Regions from separate parts of the Streptomyces sp. NBC_01013 genome, predicted to be linked through region 3. Evidence: riboswitches for the same ligand, from Rfam matches in the RefSeq annotation. Region 3 holds a riboswitch; each other region holds the start of a gene.

Evidence for each region. A riboswitch is a leader RNA that binds a small molecule or an ion and turns the genes downstream of it on or off. The one in region 3 is predicted to bind cyclic di-AMP.
Region 1: another riboswitch for cyclic di-AMP. It lies ahead of OG538_RS32595 (transglycosylase SLT domain-containing protein); the one in region 3 lies ahead of OG538_RS16890 (M23 family metallopeptidase).
Region 2: another riboswitch for cyclic di-AMP. It lies ahead of OG538_RS03110 (peptidoglycan DD-metalloendopeptidase family protein); the one in region 3 lies ahead of OG538_RS16890 (M23 family metallopeptidase).

Annotation. Positions count from the first base shown of each region.
Region 1 is NZ_CP108687.1:7,465,081-7,474,844, forward strand. Features, by position in the region: gene OG538_RS32565 (isochorismate synthase) at 1-428, opposite strand, end outside; gene OG538_RS32570 (2,3-dihydro-2,3-dihydroxybenzoate dehydrogenase) at 491-1,288, opposite strand; gene OG538_RS32575 (ABC transporter substrate-binding protein) at 1,285-2,277, opposite strand; gene OG538_RS32580 (FecCD family ABC transporter permease) at 2,439-3,521, shown strand; gene OG538_RS32585 (FecCD family ABC transporter permease) at 3,518-4,567, shown strand; gene OG538_RS32590 (ABC transporter ATP-binding protein) at 4,598-5,443, shown strand; cyclic di-AMP (ydaO/yuaA leader) riboswitch at 5,741-5,925, shown strand; gene OG538_RS32595 (transglycosylase SLT domain-containing protein) at 5,931-6,812, shown strand; gene OG538_RS32600 (FG-GAP repeat protein) at 7,040-8,518, shown strand; gene OG538_RS32605 (dihydrodipicolinate reductase) at 8,629-9,708, shown strand; gene OG538_RS32610 (carboxymuconolactone decarboxylase family protein) at 9,705-9,764, shown strand, end outside.
Region 2 is NZ_CP108687.1:713,864-723,627, forward strand. Features, by position in the region: gene OG538_RS03070 (DUF6745 domain-containing protein) at 1-13, opposite strand, end outside; gene OG538_RS03075 (hypothetical protein) at 77-403, opposite strand; gene OG538_RS03080 (STM4015 family protein) at 580-1,533, shown strand; gene OG538_RS03085 (STM4014 family protein) at 1,626-2,768, shown strand; gene OG538_RS03090 (STM4013/SEN3800 family hydrolase) at 2,806-3,621, shown strand; gene OG538_RS03095 (STM4012 family radical SAM protein) at 3,618-4,982, shown strand; gene OG538_RS03100 (STM4011 family radical SAM protein) at 4,990-5,889, shown strand; gene OG538_RS03105 (SGNH/GDSL hydrolase family protein) at 5,902-6,738, opposite strand; gene OG538_RS03110 (peptidoglycan DD-metalloendopeptidase family protein) at 6,968-7,900, opposite strand; cyclic di-AMP (ydaO/yuaA leader) riboswitch at 7,906-8,062, opposite strand; gene OG538_RS03115 (tyrosine-protein phosphatase) at 8,536-9,342, shown strand; gene OG538_RS03120 (DUF6126 family protein) at 9,452-9,628, opposite strand; gene OG538_RS03125 (XRE family transcriptional regulator) at 9,676-9,764, opposite strand, start outside.
Region 3 is NZ_CP108687.1:3,917,079-3,926,842, reverse strand. Features, by position in the region: gene OG538_RS16905 (hypothetical protein) at 45-419, opposite strand; tRNA gene OG538_RS16900 (tRNA-Met) at 865-938, shown strand; gene OG538_RS16895 (PP2C family protein-serine/threonine phosphatase) at 1,131-2,318, shown strand; cyclic di-AMP (ydaO/yuaA leader) riboswitch at 2,626-2,779, shown strand; gene OG538_RS16890 (M23 family metallopeptidase) at 2,791-3,960, shown strand; gene OG538_RS16885 (aldo/keto reductase) at 4,120-5,064, shown strand; gene OG538_RS16880 (PrsW family glutamic-type intramembrane protease) at 5,061-6,680, opposite strand; gene trmB (tRNA (guanosine(46)-N7)-methyltransferase TrmB) at 6,809-7,792, opposite strand; gene lhgO (L-2-hydroxyglutarate oxidase) at 7,785-9,041, opposite strand; gene OG538_RS16865 (sporulation protein) at 9,347-9,764, opposite strand, start outside.

The DNA.
Region 1 (9,764 bases), 3.5 Mb from region 3:
GCGGCGTAGTCGGCGGCGGGCGGGACCTCGCGGGTCTGCCAGGTGCCGGGCCCCGCCGACGGGCCGGGGAGCGCGATGAGTGGGTCCTCGCACAGGGCCGAAGCCCGGCGCACGGACCGCGGGACCGCCAGCGAAGGCGGGGCGTCCGGAGTGAACGGCAGCGCGCCCACCACGATCGGCGCCGGGTCACCGGCGCGCCGCCGGGCGTCGAGCACTTCGCGTACCCGGGTACTCAACGGCCGTGAGTCGTGCGGGACGTCGGCAGCGGTACCGGATGCGAGGAGTGTCCGGCGGGACGAGGCGAGGAAGCGGTCGGTGCCGGGCCGGTAGGCGTCGAGCAGTGCGGTCGCCGCGCCGGGGGAGGGAGGAGGGGAGGTCCGGGGGGCGGCCCGGTGCGGGGCGTCGGGTGTGCGCAGTGAGGCGGACATGTCTTCTGGTCTCCAGTGGGGGAGGGCTGGGATCCGCTGTCGGAGGTCGCGGGCGGGGCGGGTCAGGCCCGCAGCGTGGCGCCGCCGTCGACGTAGAGGTCGTGCAGGGTGATGTGGCGGGCGCGGTCGGACACGAGGAAGGCGACGGCGTCGGCGATGTCGGACGGGTCGGCGATCCGGCCGAGCGGAATGCCGGTGCGGTAGCTCGCTCCGTCCCCGTCGATGACCCGCTGGGCGGCGGCCCGTTCGTCCTGTGCGTCTCCGGCCGGCCACATGCCGCGCTGCATGTCGGTGAGGGTCGAGCCCGGTGACACCGTGTTGCAGCGGATGCCCAGGGGAGCCAGTTCGAGGCCGAGGCACTTGGTGAACATGACGGCCGCGGCCTTCGACGCCGCGTAAGCGGCCATGTTCGTACGGGGGATGCCCGCGGCGTTGGACGCTACGGTGACGATGCTGCCCGTGCCGCGTCCGGCCATCCGGCGCGAAACCGACCGCGAGACGTGGAACACCCCGTCGGTGTTGACGGCGAAGGTGGCCGCCCAGTCCTCGTCCGTCAGCTCGGCGACCGCCGAACACCGCAGCACTCCCGCGACGTTGACCGCGATGTCCAGGGGACCGAGCGTGTCCGCGGCCTCCGTGACGAGCGCTTCGACGGCCGCGGAGTCCGTGACGTCGAGCGTGCGGGCGGCGACCCGCTCGCCGTACTTCCCGGCGAGCGCGTCGAGGCCGTGGGGGGCGAGGTCGGTGGCGAGGACATGGGCGCCGCGTTCGACGAGGGCGTGCACCACCGCCTCGCCGATCCCCCGGCCCGCCCCCGTCACGAGGGCGAGCCGGCCGGTGAGTTCCCGGTCGGCGTTCACTTGACCATGGCCTTGCGGATGTCGTCGAGCACCGAGACGGCGGCCTGCGCCCCGCCCAGGCTCGTCCACTTCGTGCCGTCGATCACGGTCGACCGACCGCTGCTCACTGCCCTGAGCTGCTTGTACGCCGGCCTGTCGGACAGCTCGTCCACGAGGGCCTGGTCCGATCCGGTGGAGGTGAGGGTGCCGATGAAGAGCCAGTCCCCGTCGATCTCCTTGAGGTTCTCGTCGCTGATCGGCGTGGAGTGTCCCTCGCCCTTCCGGTTCTGGATGCCGGGGCGGGTGAAGCCCAGGTCCCCCAGGACGTCGCTGATGAACACGCCCTGCTGCATGACGGCCGAGCCCTTGGCCGAGTAGCGGGCGACGGACACGCTCTTGCCCGCCTCCGGGCCCAGGTCCTTCTTCAGGGCGGCGACCCGGGTGTCGTAGTCGGCGAGGAACGCCGCGGCCTTGTTCTCGCGGCCGAGGGCCTTCCCGGTGAGCGAGAGCGCCTTCTTCCAGTCCTTGGTGCCGTCGATCGTGACGACCGTGGGTGCGACCTTGCGCAGCTGCTGGAGGACCTGCTCGTCGGCGAGCTGACCGGCCAGGATCACATCAGGCTTCGCCCGGACGACCTTCTCGATGTCGGGCCCGGTGACCGCACCCACCACGGGGACGCCCTTCGCCTGGTCGGCGAGGTAGCCGGGCGCGCCCTGCTGGCCCCGGCCGGCGGTCAGCCCAACGGGCCTCACTCCCAGCGCGAGGGCCGCGTCCAGGTCCATCTCGCTGAGGACCACCACGCGCTCGGGCGTCGAGGGGACCTTCACCGACGTCCCGGTCGCGTCCGTCACCTGGTTGTCCTTCGGGGACGTGGAGGCGCCCGGGTCGGAACCGTCGGACGCCTCGGAGGATCCACAGGCGGCGAGGGCCAGGGCACAGATGCCGATGAGCGAGGCCGCCACCGACGGGCGGGCGAGGCCACGGGAAAGAAGGGTCGAATTCGGCGCCATGGCCTGAAATCTCCGTTTGTGTTCGAGTGATGAGGACGGTTCGGGCGGGTTCTCCGCCGATCGGAGAGGGGCGGGGCGCGGCGGTTGACGCCGTTTCAGGGCAGGGAGGAGCCCTGGGCCCCACCGCCGGCCGCCCGGCCTACTTAGGTTAGGCTAACCATATGTTGATCGTGCAAGGGGGACGGCCCGTCACCGGATCCCGCCCCACCCGAACCCCGCCACGGGAAGGGCGCGCGGCCGTGCGGGCGGCCATCGGTCTCGTGCTCCTGTTGCCGGCCCTCGTCCTGCTGTCCCTGCTCATCGGCACCGGGTCCAGCTCGGCGGGCGGCGCCTGGCACTACCTCGTCGGCGACCCGGCCGCCCGAGCGGACGCACAACTGCGCCTGGCCGTCGTGGACGTACGCCTGCCGCGCACGCTGGCGGCGGTCCTGGTCGGGGCGTGTCTGGGGACGGCCGGATGCCTCCTGCAGGCCGCCACCCGCAACCCCCTCGCCGAGACGGGACTGCTCGGCGTCAACTCCGGAGCCGCCTTCGCGGTGGTGCTGGGGCTCACCTTCTTCGGTGCGGACTCCCCCGCCTCGCTCCTGGTGTGGGCCCTGGCCGGAGGCATGGTCGCGAGCGCGGCCGTCCTCCTGTTCGCCGCGTCCGGACGAGGCGGCGGATCCCCGCTGCGGCTCGTCCTGGCCGGATCGGCGCTCGGCGCCACCTTTCACGGCCTCACCTCGTACGTCCTGCTGGGCACTCAGTCGACCTTCGACACCTACCGCTACTGGACGATCGGCTCGCTCGCCGGCATCGAGACCTCCGACCTGCTGCCCCTTCTGCCCCTGATCGCCGTCGGCCTGGTCACCGCACTCGGCTGCGCCCGGCCACTCGCGGCGCTCGGACTCGGGGACGACGGAGCCCGCTCCCTGGGCCACCATCCCGGCCGGATCCGGCTGGTCGTCGCCGGGGCGGTCTCGCTGCTCGCCGGCTGCGCCGTCGCCGTGGCCGGGCCCATCGCCTTCCTGGGACTGTTCGCGCCCTACGCCGCCCGAGCACTGGCCGGAGCGCGGATGACCGCCCAACTCGTCCTGTCCACACTGATCGCGGCCGACATCATGATCATCGCGGACGTTCTCGCCCGGATCGTCATCCGGCCCTGGGAAACCCCGGTCAGTGTGCTGCTCGCCTTCGTCGGCGGCCCCCTGCTCGTGTGGATCGCCCGCTCCTCCCGGCTGTCCACTGCGGGGGCCTCCGCATGACGGACGTGACCCCGCCCGACAGCGTCGTGCTCCGCAGCGGAACACTGTCCTGGCTCCTGCCGCGGCGCAGCGCGCTCGCTGCCGCACTGCTCCTTCCGCTGCTGGCCCTCCTCATCACCCTGGCGGTCATGGCGAGTTCGACCGGAATGGGCCTGCCGGAGACTCTCTCGGGACTGCTCGGAACTGGCGACGCCGGCACCGTGATGATCGTGCGGGACTTCCGGCTGCCCCGCATCTTCACCGGCCTGCTGGTCGGCGCCGCCCTCGGCATCGCGGGCTGCCTCACCCAGACCCTGGCAGGCAACCGGCTCGCCACACCGGACCTGGTCGGGGTCAACGAGGGGGCCACCGCTGCCGTGGTCGCCGCTGCCGCGGGGTCCGCCACCGGAATGGTCGGCAACTGGTGGCTCGGGCCGATCGGTGCCGTGGCCGCCGCGATCGTGGTCGTCCTGTGCGCCGGAGGAGCGGGCAGCGCCGGATACCGGCTGCTGGTGGCCGGGATCGGCGTCTCCACCTTCGTCGGTGCGGTGAGTGACCTGATCATGTCGCGCGAGAACGACAACACGGCGGGCGGCGTGTTCCTCTGGGCCGTCGGCAGCCTCAACGGACGCGACTGGGACGCCGGTGTGCCGCTGGGCGTCGTCCTGCTGTTCCTCGTTCCGCTCTCCCTGGCGGCCGGGTACCGCCTGCAACTGCTGCGCTTCGGCGACGAGGTGGCGAGCTCTCTCGGAGTGGACCTGCGACGAGTCCGTACGTTCGCGCTGGTCCTGGCCGTGCTGCTGGCCGGCACCGCGGTCGGGGTCGGCGGCCCCATCGCCTTCGTGGCCCTGGCGGCACCGGTCCTCGCGCAGCGGCTGAGCGGTCCCACCCGCGTCCCGGTCACCGGCTCGGCTCTGACCGGAGCCGCGCTGATCGCAGCGGCCGACGCGATCGGTCGCGTCGCCGCTCCGGTCGAACTGCCCGTCGGGGTCGTCACCAGCGTCCTCGGCGGACCCTTCCTCCTGTGGGTACTGCTGCGGCCCGACCGGGCCGCCGGAAAGGCGTGAGCAGAACATGACCGAGAACGTGAGCCGTACATGACCGAGAATCCGACCGGTACGAAGGCGGGCGTCGAGGCGGGCCTGGAAGTCCGTGGCCTGCGTGCCGGATACCCCGGCCGTCCCGTCGTCGAAAACGTCGACCTCACCGTTCCCGCCGGACAGGTCGTCGCGATCGTCGGCCCCAACGGCTGCGGGAAGTCGACCCTGCTGCGGACCGTCGCGCGGCTCCACCGGCCCGAGAGCGGCACGGTCCGGATAGGCGGCACGGACATCTGGGAGACCGGGCGGCGCAAGGCCGCCCACCACGTCGCGCTGCTGCCCCAGTCACCGCGCGCCCCCGAGGCCGTCACCGTGGCAGGGCTGGTGCGCTACGGACGCAGCCCGCACCAGGGGCTGCTGCGCCAGTGGTCGCGCGAGGACGAGCGGGCGGTACGCGACGCACTCGACGCCACCGGCACCGCGGCACTGGCGGGGGAGCGCATCGACCGGCTGTCCGGCGGTCAGCGCCAGCGCTGCTGGCTCGCGATGGTGCTGGCCCAGCAGACCCCTGTCGTCCTGCTCGACGAACCGACCAGCGCTCTGGACCTGGGGCACGCCGTCGAGGTCCTGGAACTCGTCCGCGAGGTCGCGGCCACCGGCCGCACCGTCGTCATGGTCCAGCACGACCTCGCCGCCGCCGCCCGGTACGCCGACCTCCTCGTCGCCATGAAGGGCGGCCGCGTCATCGCCCGGGGTGCCCCCCGCGAGACGGTCGACGAGGCGCTGGTGAAGGAGCTCTATGCGGTCGACGCCGACATCCTCCCCGCCCCGGGAGACGGCTCACCGGTCGTCGTGCCGCGCAGCCGTGCCGACATGATCGCGGCGCCGACATCTGCTCCATAATGTCCGAATTGAGCAATTATTTCGGATTAGTCAAAAACATCCCACAGGGTCACGCCTCAACGGGGCATGGATTACGAATACCTAGCAAATCACCCTTTTCGGGCACAGTGGCCAGCGTCACGTTTGCCGCCGTCGATGCGGAACCGGAGGCTTCGGTTCCCTGCTGTGCCAAGAAATTCTGGTTCCACGCATGTGACCGGCGTCGCACATTTCCTTTTATTGATCTTGCTGATCAATTGTGATCGGGAATTCTGGGCTTGTTTCGTCCGGTCTTTCTCGCTTACGGTCACCGTCAATCCGGATGGAACGCCGAATCCTGCCGCCGTCCGGTAACCCGACCACTCACGTACGGCAGGAGCGGGGGACCCAGGTTTGCTGCCGTTCCGGGGAATCCGGAGCGGCTTGGGGTGAAGTCGCCATGTGCGGCCGGACATCTCCAGTCCGAACCCGACAGCTCACCTCGCAGGCGGCGGAGAGGAAAAGCGCCATGCCCTTCAAGGGTCAGCACCGTCGTTCCAAGTCCACCCCCCTGACCCGCGGTTTCATCGCCGTGAGTGCGGGCGGAGCCGTTCTCGCGCTCCCCCTGATCGCTGCCGGATCGGCTTCCGCCGCACCGGCACACTCGGTCGTCGCAGCAAAGGCCTCGGCCCCGACTTCCGTGGCGGGCAAGGAAATTGCCGCACAGAAGACCGAGTCCACCACCTATTCCGTGGTCTCCGGTGATTCGCTTTCCAAGATCGCCCGCGGGCATTCCCTCAGCGGTGGCTGGGAGCGGCTGTACAAGGACAACCGGAGCGCGGTCGGCGGCAACCCCGACCTCATTCACCCGGGTCTGAAGCTGACCATCGGCGCCAAGTCCGTGGCCGCTGCCCCCAAGGCCGCGACCAAGAGCGAATTCAAGGCGGAGAACACGTCCGGCAGCGCCTCGCAGCCGTCCGCCGACCGGACCGAGAGCGCAGACCGTGCCGACCGTTCCCAGCGGACGACGGTCACGCCCGTCGCCGAGGAGACCGCCGCGACCACGCCCGCGCAGACCGCGACGTCGTACACCGACGACCTCGACGGCTGGATCAAGGAGTCGCTCGCCGTCATGGCCGACCACGGCATCCCCGGCAGCTACGACGGCATCTACCGCAACGTCATCCGCGAGTCCTCGGGCAACCCGCAGGTCGTCAACAACTGGGACTCGAACGCCGCTGCCGGCACCCCGTCCAAGGGCCTCCTCCAGGTCATCCAGCCCACGTTCGACGCGTTCCACGTGCCCGGCACCTCGCTGGACATCCTGGACCCGGTCGCCAACATCACCGCCGCGTGCAACTACGCCGCGGCCACGTACGGCTCGATCGACAACGTCTTCGGGGCCTACTGATCCCTTGCGGTTCCGCCCCCGGGCGGAGGCGTGAACAGGGGCGGAAGGGAGCTGAACTGCTCCTTTCCGCCCCTTTCGCCATGCCGTACAACCCTTGTGGCGCAGCACGGGTCCAACAGGGCGCCAGGAAGGTAACGGGCCCTTCCCGGCGCTCCGGCCCAGCGGCCTGCCCGGCCCGGTCGGCCGGACAGGCCTCGCCCGGTCATCCTTGAACCGAGGAGCCGTTCGTGCGCACCTACCGTCCGGCCGCCGTTGTCGCGGCCTCTCTCCTCCTGATCGCGGGAGCCGCCATCGCCGCGCCCTCCGCCTACGCCGGCGCCCCCGGCGGAACGCACGCGGACGACCGCAACACCGACTTCAACGGCGACGGCTACGAGGACGTGCTCATCGGCGCGCCCGGCGGGACCATCGCCGGCAGGAAGGGCGCGGGCTACGTGACCGTGCAGTACGGCGGGCCGGGTGGCATCGGCACTGCCCGGGGAGACGTCTTCAGCCAGGACACCACCGGGGTGCCCGGCGCCGCCGAGGCCGGGGACGGTTTCGGCCGGGCCCTGGCCACCGGCGACCTGGACGGGGACGGGTACGACGACGCGATCGTGGGACTCCCGGGCGAGAACATCGAGCCGGTGACCGACGCGGGCGGCGCCGTCGTCCTGTGGGGCTCCGCGGACGGGCTCTCCGGCACGGGCAGCGACTGGCTTCAGGCCGAGGGGCCCGTCGCCGGCGCAGGGTTCGGCGGCGCTCTCGTCGCCGCGCACTTCAGCCCCGACATCCCCGGCGACCAGCTGGCCGTGACCGGCCGCACCGACCTCGCCGTGTACCAGTACGACCCCGGGACCCGGCGGGATGCCATCTCACGCACCAGCCATGTCCCCGGCACACCGGGGCGCGAGATCGTGCCGCGGGCCATGACGACCGGCGACTACGACGGCAACGGCCTCGCCGACCTGGTCATCTCCGGGGTCACCATCGGCGAGGAGCCGGGCCACGGCTGGTCCACCCTCCTCTTCGGCGAGGTCCAGGGCCTCCGGTACGAACACGACCTGCGCGGCGGTCCCGCCGTTGCCTCCGGCGACATCGACGACGACGGCTACGACGACCTCGTCACCGGGGAGCCGCACAGCCCCGACGACGGCGGCGAGTCCATGACCGGTGGAGTGGTCGGCGTGTACTACGGCAGCGCGGGTGACGGGCCGGTCGGAGCCGAGGGCCCGGGCACCCCGCCCGTGTGGTGGACGCAGGACACCTCCGGTGTCCCCGGTGGCTCGGAGGCCGGCGACGGCTGGGGCGCCGACCTCTCCGTGGCGGACACCGACGGCGACGGGTACGCGGACGTGGCCATCGGCGCCCCGGGCGAGGACATCGGCACGCTCGCCGACGCCGGGGCCGTGTGGGTGCTGCGCGGCGCGGCCGGCGGGCTCACCGCCACCGGCGCCGCTTCGTGGGACCAGGACTCGCTGAACGTTCCGGGCACCCCCGAGAAGGGTGACCACTGGGGTGGCCAGGCGCGACTGACCGACCCCGACAAGGACGGGCGGGCCGGTCTGCTGACCGCGGCGCCCGGGGAGAACGCCGGCGACGGCGTCGTCTGGGCGTTCTCCGCCGGCGCCGGCGGAGTGACTGCCGCCGGCTCGTGGACGTTCGACGCGGGAGCGTTCGGCGGTCCGAGGACGGGCGCCGGATACGGGGCCGCGATCGACGAGTAGGAGCCCGGGGGAGCGGGCCGGGGCGAGTTCCCCGGCCTGCGCCGGTCCGTTCCCAACCCGGTGTGCGATGCCACTATGAACCTTTCATCCCGCGCGCTACCCTCCGCCGCATGATTTCCACGGTGGTCTGGGGTACCGGCAATGTCGGCCGCGCTGCCATCCGCGCGGTCGAGGCCCATCCGGCTCTGAAGCTCGCGCACGTACTCGTCCACGCCCCCGGCAAGGTGGGCCGCGACGCGGGCGCCCTGGCCGGGCTGGACCGCGATCTGGGCCTCGCCGCGACCGACGACGTCGACGCGGTGCTCGCCACCGCCCCTCGCGCCGTCGTGTACGCGGCTTCCGGCGACATCCGGCCCGACGAGGCCCTGGCCGACATCACCAGGGCGGTGGCCGCAGGCGCGGTCGTCGTCACCCCCGCCCTGTACGCGCTCTACGACCAGCGGGGCGCGCCGCCCGAGCTGCGCGAGCCCGTGCTCGAAGCCGTGGCCCGCGGTGGCGGCTCGCTCTTCGTCTCCGGCGTCGACCCCGGCTGGGGCAACGACGTACTTCCTCTGCTGATCAGCGGACTCGGCACCACGGTGGACGTGATCCGCTGTCAGGAGATCTTCGACTACTCCACGTACGACCAGCCCGACTCGGTCCGCCACCTCATCGGCATGGGACACCCCATGGAGTACGAGCCCCTCATGCTCGCGGCCTCCGTCCCGACCATGGTGTGGGGCGGCCAGATACGCCTGATGGCCCGGGCCCTGGGCGTGGAGCTCGACGACATCCGCGAGACCATGGCCCGGCGGCCGCTCGAGAGGACCGTCAGCACCCGGACGATGGGCGCGTTCGAGGCGGGCACCCAGGGCGCGGTCCGTTTCGAGGTGCAGGGCATCGTCGAGGGCGAACCCCGCATCGTCATCGAACACATCACCCGTATCCATCCGTCCTGTGCTCCGGACTGGCCGTCGCCGCCGGACGGCTCCGGTGCGCACCGGGTGATCATCGAGGGGCGCCCGCGCATCGAGGTCACCGTCGAGGCCACCGACGAGGGCGAGAACCGCTCGGCGGGCGGCAACGCCACCGCCGTCGGCCGGCTGGTGAACGCCATCGACTGGCTGGTGGAGGCGGAACCCGGACTCTACGACGCGCTCGACGTGCCCCTGCGTCCCGCAGCCGGCCGACTCGGAAGGAAGCAGTCATGATCATCGACATCCCCGAGGGCCAGGAGCCGATCGGCTACGTGTGGGGGGACATGGTT
Region 2 (9,764 bases), 3.2 Mb from region 3:
GCACGTACTGCATCGGTCTCCCCGTCCCCTGTCCCTGTGTTCCTGATGCTGGTGAGCTTCTGTCTGTTCCGGCGTCTCAGTCCGCGACGATGCGCACCGCTCCCGGTGCGTACTCGCGCTGGCGCACCACCCGGAACCAGCCCTTCGGCAGCGAGATCACGGCGTGTTCCTCGTGCACGACACGTCCGCCGTCCGGGAGGTGGAGCAGCATCGGGCCGAACACACCGCCCTCCCGGATCAGCCGTCCCGGCCCCGGCACTGCGTGGGCGTGTCCGGTGACTTCGCCGAGCGCGAGGACCAGCCGGCCCCGCCCGTCGCGCAGTTCACCCGGCGCCTCCAGGAGGTTCGCGGGCACCGCGGACTCCTCCAGCGCCATGATCAGTACGTCGCCCTGCCGGTACACAGACGTCTCCCCTCCGCGACGGCACCCGCTGTGCCGGCCACATGGAAAACGCTACGACGGAGGTCTGACAACGGGCCGGCGAGCGGCGGCCGGCGGGGCCCGGTCGCCGAGTTGTCAGTGGGTCTTGATAGACCTTGCGGACACCACATCGTCGCCGTCATCAGGAGCTCAGAACCATGTCCGATGCGGACCACCTGCACGAGTTGCTCGGCCTTCCGGCCGTTGATTTCCAGTCCGGACCGAAGGACAGCCCCCAGCAGGCCGCCGACGCGGTGGCCTGGCGCGTCTCGATCGAGCCGTACGAGGACGAGGACCGCACGTGGGAGCAGGAGTTCGCCGCGTTCCTGGACGAGGTGGACCCGGCCGGTGTCCGCGCGCTGATCATCGGGCAGTGGGGCGAGTCGTACGAGGAGAAGTCGTCGTACCCGATCGGTCTCGTCATTGCCGCGGCCGGGCGGCTGACCTCGTTGGAAGCGGTGTTCGTCGGTGATCTGACGGCGGAGGAGGCGGAGATCTCCTGGATCGAGCAGAGTGATGTCACCGCGCTGCTGACAGCCTTTCCCGCGCTGGTGGAGCTCGGCGTGCGCGGCGGTTCCGAGCTTGTCTTCCCGGCCACGAAGCACGAGAAGCTGCGTTCGCTCACCATCGAGGCCGGCGGGCTGCCGGTGGAGGTGGTGCGCGGCGTGCTGGACAGTGAACTGCCCGCGCTGGAGCGGCTCGACCTGTGGCTGGGTGTGTCCGCCTACGGGGGTGACACCGCTGTGGCGGACCTGGCTCCGCTCCTGTCGGGGACGCGTTTTCCTGCCCTGCACCACCTCGGGCTGCGCAACAGCGAGGTGGAGAACGAGATCGCTGCCGCCGTCGCCTCGGCCCCGCTCGTGGCCCGGCTGCGCACTCTCGACCTGTCCTGCGGCACACTCGGCGACGAGGGTGCGGCAGCGTTGCTGGAGGGGCAGCCGCTGACCCATCTCGATGTCCTCGATCTGCACCACCACTTCCTCACCGAGCCCATGGAGCGCCGGGTCGCGGAAGCCCTGGAGCCGCATGGGGTCCGGGTCGACCTGTCGGAGCGCTGCAAGCCGTGGGGCGACCGCGGGGCCGCGGGGCGGTACGTCACGGTGTCGGAGTGAGTGCGCGATGACGGATGTCGAGCGCCCCGAGGCCTTTCACGGTCCGGTCGACGAGGCGGACTCCCGGGACCCCGGGGACGACGAGCGCCGCCATGCCGCGGTCAACGAGTAGCGCGCCGCGACTGGCGGTGGTCGGCAATCCCGGCAGCCGCCGGGTCGGCCTGTTCCAGGACGCCGTCCGTGCCGCCGGGCTGCCGCGCGCCCGCACGGTGTCCTGGCTCGATGTCCTGGGGGGCCGGGCGGACTTCCTGCCCGGGGAGACCGTGCGCATCGAGTCGCCCGGCGAGGACCCTGAGGTCGACCACCTGCTGCGCGGGGTCGAGGACCCGACGCGGGTGGAGGGATCGGCTCTCTGGTACGCACGGTTCACCTCAGCCGTACGGGAAGTGGCGCGGGCCGCAGGGGCGGCGGGGGCGGTCCTGCTGGACGGCCCCGGTGACATCGCGGTGCTCTTCGACAAGCGCCTGTGCCACGGTGTTCTGCATGCCGCAGGTGTTCCCGTGCCGGTCTCGCCGACGTCGGGACCCGGCGCGCGTCCGGTGCGGGGCTGGGCCGATGTACGTGCGCTGATGACGGAGCACCGCTTGCCGCGGGTGTTCGTGAAGCCGGCGCACGGGTCCTCCGCCTCCGGGGTGATGGCCGTGGAGACGGCCGGACCCGGCCGGATCCGCGCGGCCACCTCGGTCGAGCGGGACCCGGCCGGCCGCCTCTACAACTCGCTCCGGATACGCCGCCTCACGACCGAGCGGGAGGTGGCGGCGGTCGTCGACGCACTCGCTCCGGAGGGGCTGCACGTCGAGCGCTGGCTGCCGAAGGCCTCGCAGCGGGGCCGGGCCGCGGACCTGCGGGTCGTGGTGATCGACGGCCGGGCGACCCATGCCGTCGTCCGTACCAGCCGCTCCCCCATGACCAATCTGCACCTCGGCGGTGCGCGCGGCGATCTCGACGAGGTGCGCGCGGCCGTCCGGGCGGCCGGCGGCAGCTGGAGCGAGGCGCTGGCCGTGTGCGAGAGGGCGGCCTCCGTCTTCCCGGACACGTTGTGCGTGGGCGTCGACCTCCTCCCGGCCACCGGCTGGCGGCGCTTCGCCGTCGGCGAGGTCAACGCCTTCGGAGACCTGCTGCCGGGGCTGACCGGTCTGCCGGGCAGCGGCGCCGAAGACCTGGACACCTACGCGGCGCAGGTCGCCGCCGTACTGAACCGAGCAAGGAACCACCGTGTCAGCGCAACCCCCTGAATCAGCCTCCGGCGCCATGAACGCCGTCGACCCCGACATGAGCGAGGTCGTGGGCAGCCACGATCTGCTGCTCGTCACCCTGGACACCCTGCGGTACGACGTCGCGGCGGAGCTCGCCGCCGCCGGGCGCATCCCCCATCTGGCCCGGCATCTGCCGGGCGGCGTCTGGGAGAAGCGGCATGCCCCGGGGAGTTTCACCTTTGCCTCGCACCAGGCGATCTTCGCGGGGTTCCTGCCCACGCCGGCGTCTCCCGGGCCGCATCCCCGGCTGTTCGCCGCTCGGTTCGCCGGCAGTGAGACCACGGCGGAGCGCACCTACGTCTTCGATGCGCCGGACCTGGTCTCCGCGCTCGCCGGGGCGGGGTACCGCACGGTGTGCATCGGCGGCGTGGGGTTCTTCAACCGGCAGGCGCCGCTCGGCTCGGTGCTGCCCGGACTGTTCCAGGAGGCGCACTGGGAGCCGGAGTTCGGTGTCGCCTCGCCCACCTCGTTCGAGGCGCAGGTGGACCGCGCCGAGCACGTCGTCCGGGAGCTCCCGGACGGCCAGCGGCTGTTCCTGTTCGTCAACGTGTCGGCGCTGCACCAGCCGAACTGGTTCCACCGACCCGGTGCCACCTCGGACACGGGCGACAGCCGCGCCACGCACGCTGCCGCGCTGGAGTACGTGGACGCCCACATCGGCCGCCTCTTCACCGCCGCGAGCAGCCGGCGCCGCACCTTCGTCATCGTCTGCTCCGACCACGGCACGGCGTACGGCGACGACGGCTACACCGGTCACCGGCTCGGCCACGAGTCCGTCTGGACCGTTCCGTACGCGCACTTCTTCCTGGAACCGGGGGCCACCGCACGATGACCAGTCGGCACACCACTCGCCCCTACCGGAGCTACGTCTACGCCTACCCGCACAAGACGGCGTACAGCAGTCTCTCCGAACACCCCGGTGGGCGCCCCACCCTGCGTGACCTGTGGGCGGGTGAGAGCAAGGACGCGCTCTCCCTCTACCTCCACATACCCTTCTGCGAGGTCCGGTGCGGCTTCTGCAACCTCTTCACCCGGATCGGCGCGCCCGGCGAACTCACCACCCGCTATCTCGACGCGCTGGACCGGCAGGCAACTGCCGTACGGGACGCGCTGGGCGACGAGGAACCGGTGCGCTTCGCCGCGGCAGCGTTCGGCGGCGGAACCCCCACGTTCCTGAACGCCGGCGAGCTGGAGCGCCTGTGCGACATCGCGGAGAAGCGCATGAGCGCCGATCTGCGGTCGGTGCCGCTGTCCGTCGAGACCTCGCCGTCGACCGCCACAGCCGACCGGCTGGCCGTCCTCGCCGACCGGGGGACGACCAGGATCAGCATCGGTGTGCAGAGCTTCGTCGAGGCCGAGGCGCGCGCCGCGGCCCGTCCTCAGCGCCGTGCCGATGTGGAGACGGCCCTCGGCCTGATCCGCGACTGCGGGATCCCCGTCCTCAACATCGACCTGATCTACGGCATCGACGGCCAGTCCGAGCGGAGCTGGCGCACCTCGCTGGACGCGGCGCTCCAGTGGCGGCCGGAGGAGCTGTATCTCTACCCGCTGTACGTCCGTCCGCTGACGGGCCTGGGCAAGCTCGGGGCGGCAGACAGGGCCGCGGCGGACGAGGCCTGGGACGAACAGCGGCTGCGGCTGTACCGGGCCGGTCGCGATCATCTCCTCGCCCACGGCTACGAGCAGGTGTCGATGCGGATGTTCCGCCGTTCCGACGCGCCCCGGGCCGAGGGTCCCGACGACTACGCCTGTCAGACCGACGGCATGATCGGTCTGGGCTGCGGGGCCCGTTCGTACACCTCCCGGCTGCACTACTCCTTCGACTACGCGGTGGAGATGCGTGAGGTGCGGGCGATCATCGACGGTTACACGGCCACCGAGGACTTCTCGCACGCCGAGGTGGGCCGGTTCACCGACGGTGACGAGGCGCGCCGCCGCCATCTCCTGCAGTCCGTCCTGCAGGCCGAGGGGCTGCGTGTGTCCGAATACCGCGAACGCTTCGGCACGGACCCGTGGGAGGACTTCCCCGCGGAACTCGCCCGGTTCGACACCCGGGGTTGGCTCGACCCGGACGCGGCGGCCGACGGCCGGCTGCGCCTGTCGCCCGAGGGGCTCGCCCACTCGGACGCCGTGGGACCCGACCTCTTCTCTCCTGCCGTACGGGCCGCGATGGCCGCGTACGAGCTGAAGTGAGCCCCACATGGACCTGACGATCCTCTACCGCGGTCCGCTCGCCTCGTGCGATTACGACTGCCCGTACTGCCCGTTCGCCAAGCGGCGCGACAGCCGGGAGCAGTTGCGGATCGACCGGGCCGCGCTGGAGCGCTTCACGGCCTGGGCGGCGGCCCAGAGCGGTGACCGGATCTCGGTGCTGTTCACTCCGTGGGGCGAGGGGCTGGTGCGCTCCTGGTACCGCCGGGCCGTGGTCGAGCTGGCCCGGCTGCCGCATGTCCGCCGGGTGGCGATCCAGACGAACCTCGGCGGCCGTACGCAGTGGCTGGCCGCGGCGGGGGCCGCGGGGCGCGACAAGATCGCGCTCTGGTGCACGTACCACCCGGGCCAGACACCGTACGAGCGGTTCCTCGGGCGCTGCGGAGAACTGGCGTCCCTCGGGATACGCCACAGCGTGGGGGTGGTCGGGCTGGAGGGTCATCTCGACGAGGCGCGGCGGCTGCGGGCGGCCCTTCCCGACGAGGTGTACCTCTGGGTCAACGCCGCCGAGGGGCACACCTATACGGACGAGGAGGCGGACAGGTGGACGGCGATCGACCCGCTTTTCCCGTACAGCCGCCATCCGCACCGCTCGGCCGGACTGCCCTGCCGGACCGGTGAGTCGGTGATCTCGGTGGACGGCGAAGGCACGGTGCGTCGCTGCCACTTCGTGCGCGCGGAACTCGGCAACCTCTACGACGGCAGCTACCGCGCGGCGCTGGGGCCCCGGGCCTGTCCGCTCGCCGTCTGCGACTGTCACATCGGCTATGTGCACCTGGAGACACTGCCGCTGTACGACGTCTTCGCGGGCGGGGTGCTGGAGCGCATACCGGCGCCGCCGCTGTCCTCGGCCACCCCGGCCGGTGTTCCGGGTGTCCGGGGCGACTGAGGACCGCGGGGCTCAGAGCGGCAGCAGGTCGGGGCGCTTGGCCTCCACGTGGTCGCCGGAGGACTCGCCGCGCAGCCGCCGGCCGATCCAAGGCACCAGGTACTCGCGTGCCCAGTGAATGTCGTCGCGCCGTACTTCGAGCGTTCCGCGCTGTGCCTGGGGCGGCCACTCCTGGTCCGGGTCCGCGGGCACGTGGAGGCCGAGGACCTGGGCGGCGCGGAGCGCGACCCGGGTGTGCCCCTCGGGCGACAGGTGCAGCCGGTCGTTGTCCCAGGCCCGCCGGTCCTGGACCGAGCGCAGGGACCACAGGTCGAGGACCGGGCAGTCGTAGCGGTCGGCGATGGACCGCACATGGGCGGTGTACGTGGCGATCTTGCCGCGCAGATGGCGCAGCACGGGAACGTTGCGGGTGTCGAAGCCGGTGGTGACCATGACCGTGCCCACCGACCGGGTCAGGTCGGCCACCGCGCGCTCGAAGCGCTCGGCCACGTCGTCGGGGTCGGTGCCCGGCCGGATGATGTCGTTGCCGCCCGCGCAAAAGCTCACCAGATCTGGGGCGAGTTCCTTGGCGCGCGGCACCTGCTCCTCGACGATCTGGTCGAGGAGGCGTCCTCGTACGGCGAGATTGGCGTACCTGAAGTTTCCGTGCGTGGTGCCTGTCGCCGCACCGAGGTCCGGGAGCTGGTCCGCGAGGAGTACCGCGAACCGGTCCGCCCAGCCGACGAGGGTTCCGCCCGGGCCGGGGTCACCGACTCCCTCGGTGAAGCTGTCGCCAATCGCCGCGTACGACCCGATGGCGCCCTTTTGGTTGATGACGCCCTGCTGGATGTTGTTCGAATCGTCTGCCACAAGGGCATATCCTGCACCGCCGAATGTGACCTACGCGACCGTATTATGGGGTTGACGGGTGGTGAGATAGACCACCCAGTCAGTTTTTGGTAAAGGGGGAATAAGTGCGAGTGCTTCCTCAGCACGGACCCCCCGGCACACGGGCCATGAGCAGAGGGACGGTGCGCCGCCGCGCACCGTCCCTCTATGCATTGCTCAGACCCGGGTCACCGGACCGCTGTTGCCTGGATCAGACGTTGATCCCGTGCGACGCCAGGTAGGCGATCGGGTCGATGTCCGAGCCGTAGGCCGGACCCGTGCGGACCTCGAAGTGGAGGTGCGGGCCGGTGGCGTTGCCGGTGGCGCCGGAGAGGCCGACCTGCTGGCCCGCGGTCACGGTCTGGCCGGCCGAGACCGACAGCGAGGACATGTGGCCGTACTGCGAGTAGTGGCCGTCGGCGTGCTTGATGACGACCTCGTTGCCGTACGCGCCGCCCCAGCCGGCGGTGACGACGGTGCCGGAGGTGATCGCCTTCACGCTCGTGCCGGTGGACACGGGGAAGTCGATGCCGGTGTGGCTGCCGCTGGACCAGTTGGCACCGGAGGCGCGGTAGGCGGTGGTGTGGTTGCCCGGGACCGGGTGGACGTAACCGGAGTCGTTGCTCTGGGTGGCCGGGGCCGAGGTCTCCTCGGACGACGGGGCGTCGGAGGAGGACGAGTCGGAGACCGGGGCGGCCTTGGTCTCAGCCTTGACCGGAGCCTTCGACGGAGTGGTGGAGCCCGTGGAGGTGGTCGAGGCGTGACCCCAGGCCTTGCCGCCGAGGGTCAGCTTCATGCCCGGGAAGATCAGGCTCGGGTCGTCGCCGACGACCTTGCGGTTGTCCTGGTACAGCTTCTCCCAGCCACCCTTGAGCTTGTGCTGGACAGCGATCTTCGACAGGTAGTCACCGGAGACCACGGTGTACGTCGTGGAGCCGGCCTGCTTCTGTGCCACCGGCTTGGCCGGAGTGGCGTGCGCGGCAGCGGCCGAGCTCGAGGCGGCGGGAGCGGACTGCTCCGCGGCGTTGGCACCGGTGGCGCCGAGCAGCGGAAGCGCGATGACGGCCCCGCCGGCACTCGCGACGACGACGCCACGGGCGATCGTGCTGGACTTGGGACGGCGGTGCTTACCCGATATGGGCATGAAGGTTTTCCTCTCCGGCGCCTACGAGGTGAGCTGTCGGGTTCGGACTGGAGATGTCCGGTCGCGACTGGCGCGACTTCACCCCGAGCCGACCGGATTCCCGGTCGGCGGCTTACCTGGTTCCCCCGCTCCTGCCACGCGGTGAGTGGGTGCGAATTCCGGGCGGCGGCAGGATTAGGCGGTCCGTCCGGATTGCAGAGAACGTAAACGAGCCGGGACGGCGGAAACAAGCCACGGGTTCCACGGGGGATTCCGCGCGGAGAAATCGGCGAGGAATTCCGGTCACACTCCGTGGATTACGGATCTTGGCTTTCCGCACCGTGCAAGGAATGCCCGGCAGCCCCACCGCCACACACCGTCACGGATATGATCCCGCTCACGAGAGGGTGACCATCTCCCGCATAAGTAGGGCATGTTCGGCTAAATATCCCAATACGGACATGTCATGCCCATCGCCTCCTCCTCATCGGGACGTCAGCGTGGATGCACCCCCTCCCAGCGAGCCCCCCAGACGCCTCATCCAGGCACGAAGTGCGGGCGCGGCCAGGATGATTGCCAGACGAATCAATGTCGTATCGTCACGAGAGTGGACCCGCGGGCGACACGCGCCGGCGACAGAGCCCCCAGGAGTGACCGTGACGCAGCAGCTGCCGCAGACCCCGTCGACGGAGCCCGAGCTGGCAGGTGTCCGCAATTTCCGTGACGTCGGCGGCCTGCCCACCTCGGACGGCCGCCGGGTGCGGTACGGGCGGCTCTACCGCAGCGGTCACCTGGCACACGCCACGGCCGAGGACGCCGCGTTCCTCGCCGGTCTGGGCCTGCACACCGTCTTCGACTTCCGCAACATGGCCGACCACAAACTGGACGGTCTGGACGTCGAACTTCCGGGAGTGCGCAATGTGAGCATCCCGCTGAGCGACCCGGCGGACGGCGCGGAGTTCTGGCGGATGGTGCGCGACGGCAACATGGAAGAGCTGCGGTCGATCCTGGCCGACGGCAAGGGGATGCACCGCATGATCGCTTCCTACCGCCGGATCATCCTGGACCGCACGGCCGAACACAGCCGGGTGCTGCATGCGCTGGCCGAGGACAGCGTGCCCGCCCTGATGCACTGCGCCGCCGGCAAGGACCGTGCGGGGCTCTCGATCGCGGTGTCCCTCCTCGCCGTCGGTGTCGAGCGCGAGGCCATCGAGGCCGACTACCTCAAGTCCAACGACGCGCACCGCCGCTACAAGGTCCGCCGCAGCGACACCTCCCCCGCCGGAATGTCCCCCGAGGTGATGGAGCTGCTCAATCCGCTCTTCGGCGCCCACGCCGACTACCTCGCCGCCGCCTTCACCACGATCGACGAGACCTGGGGCAGCACCGACCGCTACCTCGCCGACGGCCTCAAGATCACCCCGGAGACCCGCGAGCGACTGCGCGAGCGACTGCTCGACTGAGGGCCGTACAACCCGGATCCGCCGGATCGGCCCAAGGCCTTCGGACCGCCCGAGCCCGGCCCGATCCGGACGAGAGGTTCGGGTCCGGCCGTCCGGGCGGAGACCGCCGCTACTGGTTGTGCATCCCCACCGCGAACAGCAGATAGAGGAAGCCCGCGATGACATGCCCGGCCACCAGGTAGGCGAAGAGCCTGATGACGAGCCCCCGAGGCATCTTCTTCTCCTGCGGGTCGTACTTCTTGGGCCGGGCCGGGCTGAGCGGGTCGTAGTTCTCGGAATCGGACATGGCAGGTCCTCTCTGGCCACCGGCGGGCCGGCGGCGGGGACGGCGAATCAGCGACGGTGGATCCCGCTGCCGAGACACAGCTCGGCGGCGGGGCTCTGCAGCAGGGTGTGGACGAAGAGCAGCTCGGCGCCGTCGC
Region 3 (9,764 bases):
AGGGGGACGGGCGGGCGCGGTGCGACGCGGCGCGGAGTGCGGTGCTACTTCTCCGGCGCGGGGGTCGCGGCCGATGCCGCGTCGGCGGTCGGCTCCGCAGGCTCGGCCGGCCGCGGGATCGCGGAGGCGGATGTGGACGCAGGCGCAGCCTCTGCCGCGCGTGCCGCCGACGCGGTCTTCCGGCTGTGCGTCAGGATCCCGATGAAGCCGGCGATGAAGCCGCTGATCAGGCCCGATATCCCATGGTTGAGCGCGTTGACCGACTCGCTGTCCGGAAGGCCGACGGCCGCGTAGTTCACTGCCGCGCTCATCACCGCCCCCATCACGCCGCCGATGGCGCCGCTGAGGACGGCGGCGCGGATGGGTGAGGGCGAGGTGGCCGGGACAGGGGCGGGGGCGGGAGTGAGCGGTGCGGTCATCGTCGAGGGCCCTCCAGACAGGCTGCGATGAGAGACCGGGAGCGGCTTGCGGGGCGCGGCGACATGCGCGTTCCGGGGCCTGCTCGCACGGGCAGCCCACCGGTCCGGGGGATGCAGCAGTTACCTTGCGGCAGAACACGTGTTCCTCGCAACACCTTCTCGTTTCCAACACTTTGACGGCCTGGTGAAGATCGTCCGCAGGGGAGGCGGAGCTCCGGCGCGCCAAAAGGCGTGTGGGAAGGGTTTGTTCTGGTTCGGGTGCGTCGATTCCCCGTACAGATGCCAGGGTTGAGGGGGAGGAGCGGCTGCCTGCGGAGGGTGTCCGCGGTGGGAGGGGATCGGGCGGCGCACGGCCGGCGGCCCGGGCGAGGGCGTTCTCGTGGGAGGGTCCGGGTACGGGGTGGTCATGAGCGTCCCCGACATGCCGTAGAGTTGTGTTTACCGACGCGGGGTGGAGCAGCTCGGTAGCTCGCTGGGCTCATAACCCAGAGGTCGCAGGTTCAAATCCTGTCCCCGCTACTGAAGATTCAGGCCCGGCATGCATACAGCGTGCCGGGCCTGATTCGTTTGTACGCCGCCGGCCCGCCGGGTCGCGGCCGTGCGAGCCGCAGAGGCCGCATCCGTACCCCCATTGGCCGACGAGGAGTCGCCCCGCGACCCCGCTCCGGGAAGCCTGGGGGTGGTGGTGCGCGGTACCGTCCGCGGCCGTGGATGCACCGGGCAGGAGACCAGCAGGTGGGGAAGCGGGATACGCGGCGCAGGAGGCGTGCCGGGGGTGTGCGGACCCGCCGGTTCGTCCGGGCGCTGCCGGCGCTGATGATCGCCGGGGGCCTGTTGTTCGACGCCCTCACCCCGCCCGCCTTCACGGCCATCCCGTTGTTCGCGGCGGCCCCGCTGATCGCCGCGCCGTTCTTCTCGCTGGCCAGCACCGTCCGTACCGGCGTCGCCGCGCTGCTGGCGGTCGTCGGGCTGCGGATCTCCAGCGGCAGCCTGATCCAGGTCGTGCCCTCGATCGAACTCCTGACCGTCCTCACCGTCTCCGTCCTCGCCGTCGTGATCAACGGGGTCGTGCGGCGCAGCAACGAGCAGCTGGCCTCGGCACGCGTCATCGCGGAGACCGCCATGCGGGCGGTGCTGCCGACGCCGTCCGAGCGGATCGGCGGGCTTCACGTGGCCGCGCGGTACGAAGCGGCGCAGGCGGACGAGTTCGTCGGCGGTGACCTGTTCTCGGTGACGGACACCCCGCAGGGGGTGCGACTGGTGGTCGGGGACGTGCGCGGAAAGGGTCTGGACGCCGTGGAAGCGGTGGCGGTCGTCATCGGGGCCTTCCGGGAGGCGGCCGAGGAGGCGAAGACCCTGGAGGACGTGGCGCAGCGTCTGGAGCGCGCACTCGCTCGGGAGTCGAGCCGGCGCGGCGGCCTCGACGCGGTCGAGGGCTTCATCACTGCCGTGCTCGCGGAGATCCCTCCGGGCTCGACCCGGGTGCGGATCGTCAACCGGGGCCATCCCGAGCCGCTGCTGCTGCACGCGGACGGGGCACTGGAGGTGCTCGCTCCTTCGGTGCCGGCGTTGCCGCTGGGGATGGACCTGGGGGTGTGGCCGGACCGGGCCGATGTGTGGGATCTGCCCGCCGGGGCGACGCTCCTCCTCTATACGGACGGCCTCTCCGAGGCCCGTGACGACGAAGGGGTCTTCTACGACCCCGCCGAACGGCTGCGGGGCCGGATCTTCCCGGGGCCCGAGGAGCTGCTCTCCGCGCTGACCGACGACGTGCGGCTGCACACCGGTGGCGAGTCGACGGACGACATGGCGCTGCTCGCGGTCGGGCGACCGGCCGAGGGCCAGCCCGACCGGCGCAGGACCGTGAAGATCGTGGGCCTGGGGGGTGGGATCGGGTGAGCATGGCTTCAAGGTCCGTACGCAAGGCCCGCCGGTCAGCCCCTGGGGCGGGTGGGTGCGGTGCTGCCGGCCGGCGATACCACCGTCCGTAACTGAAGAGCACCACTCCGCATAACATTTGACGCAACGTCAGAAAGCGGCTACCGGTTGACTGGCGATCAACTCGCCCGATTCCGCCCGGTTGTGTCCCGTAAAGTCCAGGCCAAAGACGTGAACGATCAGTGGGAACGGCTTGGAATCGGACCCCGGTGTCTATTAACGTTCGATAACGCAGCGCGGTTGTCCCAGCCGCCGTCAGTGGCGGCACCGTGCGCGAGCGCCGAATTCCGCAAGGGAACCGGGGAACCACCTACATGGGGTGAATCGGGCATCTCTGTCTCGTGACGAGGCTGAGGCACCCGTAGGAGACCTTCCTGCTCCGAACCCGTCAGCTAACCCGGTAGGCGAGAAGGAAGGAAAGGAGTGCGCCCCAGTGGCGTCCAACAAGCCTGCCCCCGAAGCTCCCTCCCGGTTCGGGTCCGAGTACGGCGATGACTTCGCGACCCGGCCCGCCACCACTTTCGGTACGGAGTACGGGGCCGCCTACGCGACCGATTACGGGACCGATCGGGGCAGCGACTTCGGCAACGACTTCCGCGCCGACGACTCCGGGCCCGACAGGACCTGGGAGGAATGGAATCCCACCGAGGAGTCCATTCGGCCGGTGCGCGGCAAGCACCGCGTCGCCAAGCAGCGCAATGGTCTGGCTCGCAGCTCCACCGTCCTCGGCGTCGGCGTCATCGCGGCCGTCGGTGCGGGTGGCATGGCCACCGCCCAGAGCAAGCCGCCGGTCTCCATTTCTCTTCCCGATTCCATCGCGGACAATCTCCCTGACGCCAAGTCCCTCCCGGGTGTCGGCGCACTGTTCTCGGGCGAGACCGAGTCCGCGGCGGAGAAGGCCGCGGCCGAGACCGCTTCCGCTCCGCTGACGACGGCGGGTATCACCACCGCCGAGGCCGAGCAGGGCACCACCGACGCCGGTGAGGCACTCCGCGCCCGCATCCTCCAGCAGGCCGAGCAGCAGCAGGACGCCGCCGACGCCGAGGTGAAGGCGGTCGCGGAGAAGGCCGCAGCGGAGAAGGCCGCAGCCGAGGCGAAGAAGCAGCAGGACGCCGCCGAGGCCAAGATCGCCGCCGAGAAGAAGAAGGCGGCGGAGGAGGCGGCGAAGAAGGCGGAGGCCCTGCGACTGGCCAAGCTCGCCGCCAGCTACGCCATCCCCACCTCTTCGTACACGATCACCTCGACCTTCGGCGAGGCCGGATCGATGTGGTCCTCCGGCTACCACACGGGCCTCGACTTCGCGGCGCCGACCGGTACCCCGATCAAGGCCATCCACACCGGCACGGTCACGTCGGCCGGCTACTCCGGTTCCTACGGCTACCGCACGGTCCTGGAGCTGGAGGACGGCACGGAGCTGTGGTTCTGCCACCAGTCCTCGATCGATGTCAGCATCGGCCAGAAGGTCACGACGGGCGACACCATCGGGCGCGTCGGCGCGACCGGCAACGTGACCGGCCCGCACCTCCACCTGGAGGTCCACACCCCGGACGGCACCGGCATCGACCCGATGCCCTGGCTGACCGCGCGGGGCCTCACGGTCTGAGACCGTTCCCCCCCGCCGGGTTCTCCGGCCCATCGCCCCGGCAGCCCTGACGCTCACCCCCCGACGTCAGGGCTGCCGGTCCGTGTCCGTCCACTCTCGGGCCGGTTCAGATGTATCGGCCACGGAATAGCGGAACCCGTGACAGCGGTTGTTCCCTTCATGACTTCTCTCCGCAAGCTCGGCTCCTCCGGCCTCCAGGTCTTCCCGCTCGCCCTCGGAGGCAACGTCTTCGGCTGGACCGCCGACGAGGCGCAGTCCTTCGCCGTCCTCGACGCGTACGCGGCGGCCGGCGGCAACTTCGTCGACACCGCCGACTCCTACTCGGCGTGGGTCCTCGGCAACGAGGGCGGAGAGTCGGAGACCCTCATCGGCAAGTGGCTCGCCGCGCGCGGAAACCGCTCCGACATCGTCGTGGCCACCAAGGTCGGCGCACACCCCGCGTACAAGGGGCTCTCCGCCACCACCATCAAGGCCGCCGCCGAGGAGTCCCTGCGCCGGCTCGGCACCGACCACATCGACCTCTATTACACGCACTTCGACGACGAGACGGTCCCGGTCGAGGAGATCATCACCGCACTCGACCAGCTGGTGAAGGACGGCAAGGTCCGCGAGATCGCCGCGTCCAACATCAGCTCGCAGCGACTGCGCGCCTCGCTGGACTTCTCGGAGCGCGAGGGGCTCGCCCGCTACGTGGCACTGCAGCCGCACTACAACCTCGTCTCCCGGGACACCTACGAGGGCGAGCTCCAGGACACCGCCGCCGACGCCGGCCTCGCGGCTGTTCCGTACTTCGCCCTCGCCTCCGGGTTCCTCACCGGCAAGTACCGCCCGGGGACGGCCGTGGAGAGCGCGCGGGCCGGGAGTGCGGGCGCGCACCTGGAGTCCGCGCGTGGACAGAAGGTGCTCGCCGCGCTCGACAAGGTGGCCCAGGAGCGGGACGCGGAGATCGCGACCGTGGCGCTTGCATGGCTGGCGGCCCGGCCCACCGTCGCCGCACCGATCGCCTCGGCCCGCACGGTCGAGCAGCTTCCGGCCCTGGTGGCCGTCGCCGGTCTTCGGCTGACGGACCAGGACCTGGCCGACCTCACCGAGGCTTCCGCCTAAGGGCTGGGTTGTTCGTACCGCGGCTGGTTGTAGTGCGGCGGGTTCGTGTACGCCGGTGCGCTGTAGGGCTGCCCGGTGTACGGGTGTGAGGGGTGCGGGTACGGGGCATGGCCGCCGTGGGGCGGGTACGCCCCGTAGCCCTGGGCCGGTCCCGGGTACGGCCCGCCCGAAGAGGGCACGAACCTCGGGCGCAGACGACCCGTGGCCTGCGCCGCGAACGCCAGGGCGGGACCCGCGGTCCCTCTGCGTTGCCACAGGTGGTGCAGCAACTCCCGCTCGCGCTCGGCGAAGTCCGGGCCCGCCGTGCCGCGGCGGGCCTGTCGCCGGAGGAAGGCCAGCGAGGTCGCGAACGACTCGTACTCGGCGACCGTCCGGGCCGCCGCCCTGCCCTGGGCCTTCACCTCTTTCCGCGCCCCGGCGGGCATCCGGGCGCGTGCGTGGGCGTGGGCGGCGTGATGGGCGTGCGCGGGAGCGTGTGCCGGATGGTGCGGGTAGCCGTGAGGCGTGCCGTACGGGCCCGCCGTCGCTGCCCCCGCGCGCCGGCGGGCGACGTCCCGGGCCATGCCGCGGGCCCGCATCGAGGAGAGGGCGAGAGGCTCGGCGGGGGACAGCCAGCCGGCTGCGGCGTACGCCGGCAGTTCGACGCCGAGGGTGCGCAGCTCGCGTCGGCGGGCCCAGATCGCCAGCCAGGTCACCAGCCCGAAGACCGGGACCATGAAGGCCCCGTACACGGCGTAGAAACCGTACGGGCCGAACGAGGACGAGCCGTTCCACAGGGCGTGCATGCCCATGGCGAGGAGAAGGCCCAGCAGCGGAAGCGCGATGCGCCGCAACCGCTGATGGCGCGCACTGCTCGCGGCGATCCCGAAACCTATGCCCGTCAGCACGGTGAAGAGCGGATGGGCGAACGGCGACATCACCGCACGTACGAAGAACGTCGCCACGGTCACGGAGGCGAAGCCCGAGCCCATCTGCTGGTCCTCGCCGAAGGCGTTGCCCAGATAGAGGATGTTCTCGGTGAAGGCGAAACCTGTCGCGGTGAAGCCGGCGACGACCACGCCGTCGACGATCCCGCCGAAGTCCCGTCGCCGAAAGAGGAAGAGCAGCAGGACGGCTGCCGCCTTGGCGCTCTCCTCCACGACGGGAGCTATGACCGTGGCGCCCAGGGTGTCCGCGCCGCCCGGATCGGCCGTGGCGGTGGCGATCCACCGTGTCGCGAAGGAGTTCGCGATGATCGCCACCAGGGCGGCCGCGCAGGCACCCCAGGCGAAGGCGAACAGCATGGTGCGCCACGGGCCCGGTTCGACCCGGTCCAGCCAGCGGAACGCCGTCATCAGGACCGGGACGGGCAGCACGGCCAGACCCAGCCCGACGAGGAACCCCTGCGTCCCCGTCTGGTCGCGGACCAGGGCGAGGATCACCAGCCCGCAGAGCGCCAGCACGGTGAAGACGGCGACGAGGCGGAACGTCCTGCTCCGCCACAGCATGCCGACCCGGCGTGGGTGATAGCGCCACTGGCCCCGGTCCGGTACGGCAGCCAGGATCTCGCCGACCCGGTGCTCCTCGAGCACGGGGACGGCCGGCTGCGACTGTCGCTGAACAGACCCGTCGGACACCCCACGACCCTAACGAGCCGGACTGACAACGGCCATGGTGCATGGATCGCACTCGGGTGGGCCGGGGACCGCCGGGTGTCCGGTCAGTGGCGGGTACTCGGATGGGCCGGTGACCGCCGGGTGTCCGGTCAGCGGCGGGCGAAGAGCAGGTCGTGCACCACGTGGCCCTTGTCCAGTCCCTGCCCCTCGAACCGGGTCAGCGGCCGGAACGCGGGCCGTGGTGCGTAGCCGCCGTCCGCGGCCGTGTTCTCGAAGCGGGGGTGCGCGCTCAGCACCTCAAGCATCTGCTCGGCGTACGGCTCCCAGTCGGTCGCGCAGTGCAGCACCGCTCCGGGCTTCAGTCGCTGCGCCGCCAGGTCGAGGAACTCCGGCTGGATCAGCCGGCGCTTGTGGTGGCGCGACTTGGGCCACGGGTCGGGGAAGTACACCCGCAGCCCGTCCAGTGCGTCCGGCTCAAGCATCTCGCGCAGCAGGATGATCGCGTCCCCGTTGGCGACCCGGATGTTGGACACGCCGTTCCGGTCCGCGAGGCCGAGCAGATTGCCCTGGCCGGGGGTGTGCACGTCGACGGCGAGAATGCCGGTGCCCGGGTCGTCGGCGGCCATCTGAGCGGTGGCCTCGCCCATGCCGAAGCCGATCTCCAGGACCACCGGGAGTCCGTCGAACAGCTCCCGCAGATCGAGGACCCGCAGCCCGTCGATGTCCAGGCCCCACTTCGGCCAGAGGCGCTCCAGGGCGTCCTGCTGGCCGGGTGTGACCCGGCTGCGGCGCGGCTGGAAACTACGGATCCGGCGCTCGTGGTGCGAGCCGGCCGGATCGGCGGCGGGGCCGCCCGGGAAGCGGGGCTCCTGGCGCAGCCTGCGCGCACGGTCCAGGGCCGCGGCGCGCAGTTCGTCCGGGATTCCGGCGGTCGCGGGGGCGGCGTCGTCCGTGTCGGCGTCGTCCGTGCCCGCCGAAGCCGCATGGCTCGTGCCGGCGGAGGCCGCATGGTTCGTGGCGGCGTCGTCCGCACCGTTCGTGCCGGTGGGAGGCGCCCCGGTGGGGAGCGTGCCGTCCGGCTCGGCAGCGGTGTCGCCGGGCGTCGCGGGGGAGGGGTTCAAGGGCTCAGACACAATGCCCTGATTCTACGGCGGGCGGCTTCCACCCCGTCCCCTGAGCCCGGAGCAGCGCCCTGCGTGCCACCTCCCGGCCGATGGGCAGCGCGGCCGTGGCGGCGGGCGACGGGGCGTTCAGCACGTGGACGGTGTGCGGGGCCTCGCGGATCAGGAAGTCGTCCACCAGCGTGCCGTCCCGCAGCACCGCCTGGGCCCTGACTCCGGCCGGGGCCGGGCGCAGATCGGCCTCCGTCACCTCGGGCAGGAGCCGCCGTACGGCCGCCGTGAACGCGTGCTTCGACAGCGAGCGGTGCACCTCGCCCGCGCCGTACCGCCAGTGTCTGCGGGCGATCCGCCACGAGCCCGGCCAGCTGACCGTGTCCAGCAGCTCGCGGGGGCGGACGACCGGCCATCCGTACCCCTCGCGGGCCAGTGCCGGCACCGCGTTCGGTCCGACGTGGACGCTGCCGTCGTGGCCACGGGTCAGATGCACGCCGAGGAACGGGAACGCCGGATCGGGCACCGGATAGACCAGGCCGCGCACCAGCTCGGGCCGGGCCAGCTCGTAGTACTCGCCCCGGAAGGGCACGATGCGCATCTCCGGGTCGTCGCCCGCCAGCCGTGCCATCCGGTCACAGTGCAGCCCCGCGCAGTTGACCAGCACCCGCGCCCGCACCACCAGGCCGTCCGCCGTGCGCACCGCGACGCCCCACTGCCGGCGGTCGATCGCGGTGACCTCGGCGCCGAACCTGATCAGGCCACCGCCACCGCGCACCTCGGTGGCGAACCGCTCGGCGACCGCGCCGAAGTCGCACACCCCCGTCGTGCCCACCCGGATCGCGGCGAGGCCCCGTACCCGTGGTTCGTACTCGGCGATCTGCGCGGGACCCAGCTCGCGCACCGGCAGCCCGTGCTCCCGGCCGCGCTGCACCAGGGCGTGCAGCCGGGGCAGCTCGGAGCGGCCGGTCGCGACGATCAGCTTGCCGGTCACCGCGTGGGCGATGCCGTGCTCTCGGCAGAAGTCGACCATCTCCGCCGCACCGCGCAGCGCGTACCGCGCCTTCAGCGAGCCCGGGGGGTAGTAGATACCGCTGTGGATCACTCCGCTGTTGCGCCCGGTCTGGTGGCGCGCCGGGCCCCACTCCTTCTCCAGCACCGTCACGCGCGTGCCCGGTGCGGTCCGCGTGATCGCATACGCGGTCGACAGACCGACGATCCCGCCGCCGATCACCAGCACATCGCAGTCGTACGCCGCGTGCGTCATCATCACGCCACCTCCCACCCCGATAGTGCACTGACCCACTGACAACGCACTTAAACCAGCGCGGGCACAGCGTGGCGCGTCACGTGGCGGCCCCGCGCGGTCGTGGGGAGCGCGGGCCGGCACGGCCCGGCGGGACCGGACGGTGCCAAGGGCTGCCCGTGATCCCCGGCGGGCGCACGACGACGGCTACGGCACCTCGCCGCGTTGGCGGGACCGCCCGAAGGCATCCCCCATGCGGTCGCTCTTCCACCTGCGACGCACCGCATTCGACGCCGCGCGCCGATACACCGGGAGTGACAGGACAGCCCTCAGGCGGGCGCGACCAGCAGCGGGCGGGCGCGCTCCCGCAGCTCGACCACGCGCGGCTCGTCCCCGTAGGGCTCCAGCCGGTGCAGCAGGTCGCGTACGTACTCGGTGGTGCGGGCCGACGAGATGCGGCCTGCCACCTCCACGGCCCGGGTGCCCGCCGCGCAGGCCGCGTCCAGGTTGCCCGACTCCAGCTCGGCGACGGCCGAGACGACGAGCCGCAGACCGTGCGAACGGACGAACTCCTCGGTGGGTCTGGACAGCGCCTGCTCGGTGAAGCGCCGCACCTGCCGGGGCGCCTTCAGGTCGAGATGGCACTCGGCGGCGTCGGCCGCGAACCGGTCGTAGGAGTAGAAGCCCAGCCACGACGGGTCCGCGTCGCCGTCCCGGGAGCGCTCCAGCCACCCTTCGGCGGCCTTC